One region of the Actinoplanes sp. NPDC089786 genome, then DNA from elsewhere that is predicted to be linked to it. Evidence: predicted binding sites of a transcription regulator. Region 1 holds the regulator's gene; the other holds the start of a gene.
What was found. The regulator HrcA, encoded in region 1, represses chaperone genes, less so after heat shock. The targets are predictions, from matches to a motif close to GGTTNGCACNCTCNNNNNGAGNGTGCNAACC.
Positions count from the first base shown of each region.

Region 2: the regulator HrcA is predicted to act here: its motif matches at 853-883, upstream of groL (chaperonin GroEL).

Region 1 is NZ_JBFBGU010000006.1:57,308-59,505, forward strand. It holds gene AB0O15_RS20590 (DUF4870 domain-containing protein) at 1-314, opposite strand, end outside; gene hrcA (heat-inducible transcriptional repressor HrcA) at 448-1,470, shown strand; gene dnaJ (molecular chaperone DnaJ) at 1,505-2,198, shown strand, end outside.
Region 2 is NZ_JBFBGU010000001.1:694,243-696,440, forward strand. It holds gene AB0O15_RS03295 (hypothetical protein) at 1-179, opposite strand, end outside; gene AB0O15_RS03300 (GNAT family N-acetyltransferase) at 181-708, opposite strand; gene groL (chaperonin GroEL) at 1,038-2,198, shown strand, end outside.

The DNA.
Region 1 (2,198 bases):
TAGCCGGGATCGGGCGGGGGCGCGCCGTAGCCCCCCGCGCCCGAGCCGGGCGGCGGGCCGTAGCCACCGGCGCCGGAGGACGGCGGCGGACCGTACCCACCCGCCCCTGAGCTGGGCGGCGGGCCGTATCCACCGGCGCCGGAGGACGGTGGCGGGGAGCCGTAGGTCGGCGGCTGCGGCGAGCCGTACGTCGGCGGCGTCGGAGGCGGAGGCGGGGCCGATCCGGAGGTCGGCTCGTTACCCGGATATGGGTTGAGCGGCGTCGTCGGGTCGTACGGATTTCCGTCACCCGGCGGACGAGGCGGTTCAGTCATGGCTGACACGGTAGGACCGCAGCTCAACGTAGTCGAGACCAACCGCCGTGGGTGCGATCATCGCGCGGCGGCGAGTGGCGACGTAGACTGGCACTCGCCGATCAGGAGTGCCAACGAGCGGGGGAGGGGTCAGATGAGTCTCGATGACCGCAAACTCGACGTCCTCCGCGCCATCGTCGAAGACTATGTCGCCACCCAGGAACCGGTCGGCAGCAAGGCCCTGGTCGAGCGTCACCAGCTCGGCGTCTCCCCGGCCACCGTGCGAAACGACATGGCGGTGCTCGAGGAAGAGGGCTACATCCGGCAGCCGCACACCAGCGCCGGCCGGGTGCCGACCGACGCCGGCTACCGCCTCTTCGTCGACCGGCTGTCCCGGATCAAGGCGCTCAGCCCGGCCGAGCGGCGGGCCATCGAGCGTTTCCTGGCCAACCCGGTCGACCTCGACGACGTCGTGCACCGCACGGTGCGGCTGCTGGCCCAGCTCACCCGCCAGGTGGCCGTGGTGCAGTACCCGAGCCTGGCGCGCTCCTCCGTACGCCATCTCGAGCTTGTCCCGATCTCCACCACCCGCGTCATGCTGGTGATGATCGCCGACACCGGCCGCGTCGAGCAGCGCCTGGTCGAGATGCCCGGCCCGATCGCCGCCGACGACGTCACCGAGCTGCGGCGCAAGGTCAACGAGAAACTCGCCGGGCAGCGGCTCGCCGACACGCCGCCGCTCGTGCAGGCGCTGGTCGACGACTGTGCGCCGGAACGCCGTAGCACGATGGCCTGCCTGGCCACCGTGCTGCTCGAGACACTGGTCGAGCGCTCCGAGGAACGTCTGATGCTGGCCGGTACGGCCAACCTGACGCGCGGCGGCATGCTTGACTTCCAGGGTTCGCTCCGGCCCGTGCTGGAGGCGCTCGAGGAGGAGGTCATCCTGCTCAAGCTGATCGGCGAGGTCGAGCCCAGCACCACCCGGGTCCGGATCGGCGACGAGAACGAGATCGACAACCTGCGGTCGGCCTCGGTGGTGAGCACCGGGTACGGCCCGGGCGGCACCATCATCGGTGGGCTCGGTGTGCTCGGGCCGACCCGCATGGACTACCCCGGCAACATCGCCACCGTGCGTGCAGTGGCAAGGTACCTTGGCGACTTGCTGGCCCAGAATTGATGGATCTGCGCGAACATTGAGGACTCCAAAGCCCGTGGCGAAGGACTACTACGGAATTCTCGGCATCGGCCGGGATGCCACCGATGACGAGATCAAGCGCGCCTACCGCAAGCTGGCTCGCCAGTACCACCCGGATGTGAACCCGGACCCGGAGGCGCACGAGAAGTTCAAGGACATCAACGCCGCCTACGAGGTCCTCTCCGACGACCAGAAGCGGCAGATCGTCGACCTCGGCGGTGACCCCTTGGCGCCCGGGGGCGGTGGCGCCGGCCCGGGTGGGCCCGGGGCCGGACCGTTCGTCGGTTTCCAGGACATCATGGATGCCTTCTTCGGCACCGCCGCCGGTGGCGCGTCGCGGGGCCCGCGGCCGCGTACCCGTCCCGGGGCCGACGCGATCCTCCGCCTCGAGCTGGAACTGCAGGAGACCGCGTTCGGGGTCGAGGCGCCGATCACGGTCGACACCGCCGTGCTGTGCACCCAGTGCTCCGGCGCCGGCACCGCGCCCGGCACCCACCTGGCCACCTGCGAGACGTGCGCCGGCCGGGGCGAGGTGCAGAGCGTTCAGCGCACCTTCCTCGGGCAGGTCGTGTCGTCCCGCCCCTGCCAGGTCTGCCAGGGTCACGGCACGGTCATCCCGTCGCCGTGCCCGACGTGCGCGGGCGACGGGCGTATCCGTACCCGCCGCAGCCTGACGGTCAAGATCCCCGCCGGGGTCGAGGACGGCATGC
Region 2 (2,198 bases), on a different contig from region 1:
CGGGTGAAGATCACCGACCCGACGGTGAAGCAGGTGTTCTTCGGGATCCGCCGGGTGTAGCCCTCGGCGATCAGCACGCCGTCACGGCCCGGCCGGATCGTCGCGCCGGTCGCCCGGGCGATCGCCAGGCCAGCCAGCGTGGTGCCGTTCGCCCAGGTCAGCAGCGTGCGGGCGCGCATCTCACGCCGTCCGGCGCATCTGCAGCTCGGTGAGGCTCGGGATCACCGGGTGGGGCACGCGGACGCCGGTGTCGGTGAAACCCAGCTTCTCGTACGCCCGGACCGCCCGGTCGTTGCCGGTCACCACCTCGAGCATCAACTCGTTCCGCCCGGCCTGCCGGGACCAGTCGGCGACCGCCTCGACCAGGTCGGCCAGGACGCCGCTGCCGCGCCGGGCCGGGGTGACGTAGACCGCGAAGACGACCGTGGCCGCCGGGTCCTCCGGCAGCACCGTGCCGCCGGCGTGGCCGACCAGCGGGCCGCCCGGGTCGGCCACGAACTGGGCGAGCGTCCGCCCGGCGCTGGCCTGCACGATCCGGCGCCGGTAGTCGTCGTGGCCCCGGGCCGCCGCCGCGGCCAGCGTCTCGAGGAAGGCGAGCGGGCTGTCGGCCAGCATCTCCAGGCGCAACGCGCGCATCCGGCCGGCGTCCTCCGGCGTCACGCGGTGAACCGCGACCGTCGAGCGAGGGGCTGTGCTGAGCGACACCATGATGCCTGCCTACCCGGCACACCGGGGAGCGGCAAGCAGGTTGCGTCTATCCGACCTCGCTGCCACCGGTTTCGCCACCGGCGTAACTAGTCGGGTGACTACGGCTTCGTCCTTGCACTCGCACCCTCGGAGTGCTAAACATGGCGTTGGCACTCGCGTCATGTGAGTGCCAAGCAGGTCGGGACGGTGGGGTTCCGGCCGGGCGCCGCCATCGGTGCCCCGGCACGGGGCCGGTCGTCGCGGGCTATCCGGCTCGACCTGAGGACGTCGCATCGCCAGGTGGCGACGTCCGCAGAGGTTCCTGTGAATGTCCGGGAGGACACAGCCGTATGGCCAAGATCATCGCATTCGACGAGGAAGCTCGTCGCGGCCTCGAGCGGGGCATGAACCAGCTCGCCGACGCCGTCAAGGTGACGCTCGGCCCCAAGGGCCGCAACGTCGTGCTCGAGAAGAAGTGGGGCGCGCCCACCATCACCAACGATGGTGTGTCGATCGCCAAGGAGATCGAGCTCGAGGACACCTTCGAGAAGATCGGCGCCGAGCTGGTCAAGGAGGTCGCCAAGAAGACCGACGACGTCGCCGGTGACGGCACGACGACGGCGACCGTCCTGGCCCAGGCGCTGGTTCGTGAGGGCCTGCGCAACGTTGCCGCCGGCGCCAACCCGATGGCCCTCAAGCGGGGCATCGAGGCCGGCGTGGCCAGCGTCATCGAGGCCCTGACGCAGCTCAGCAAGGACGTGGAGACCAAGGAGCAGATCGCTTCGACCGCCTCCATCTCCGCCGGTGACTCCACGGTCGGCGAGATCATCGCCGAGGCCATGGACAAGGTCGGCAAGGAAGGTGTCATCACCGTCGAGGAGAGCAACACCTTCGGGCTCGAGCTCGAGCTCACCGAGGGCATGCGCTTCGACAAGGGCTACATCTCGGCGTACTTCATGACCGACGCCGAGCGTATGGAGGCCGTCTTCGACGACCCCTACATCCTGATCGCGAACAGCAAGATCTCCGCGGTCAAGGACCTGCTCCCGATCCTCGAGAAGGTGATGCAGGGCGGCAAGCCGCTGATCATCATCGCCGAGGACGTCGAGGGCGAGGCCCTGGCGACGCTGGTCGTCAACAAGGTCCGCGGCACCTTCAAGTCGGTCGCCGTCAAGGCGCCGGGCTTCGGTGACCGCCGCAAGGCCATGCTGGACGACATCGCCATCCTCACCGGCGGCACCGTCGTCAGCGAGGAGGTCGGCCTCAAGCTCGACGCCGCCGACCTGTCCCTGCTGGGCCAGGCCCGCAAGGTGGTCATCACCAAGGACGAGACGACCATCGTCGACGGCAACGGCAACGCCGAGCAGATCCAGGGCCGGGTCAACCAGATCCGGGCCGAGATCGAGAAGTCGGACTCCGACTACGACCGTGAGAAGCTGCAGGAGCGCCTGGCCAAGCTGGCCGGCGGTGTTGCGGTGATCAAGGTCGGCGCGGCCACCGAGGTCGAGCTC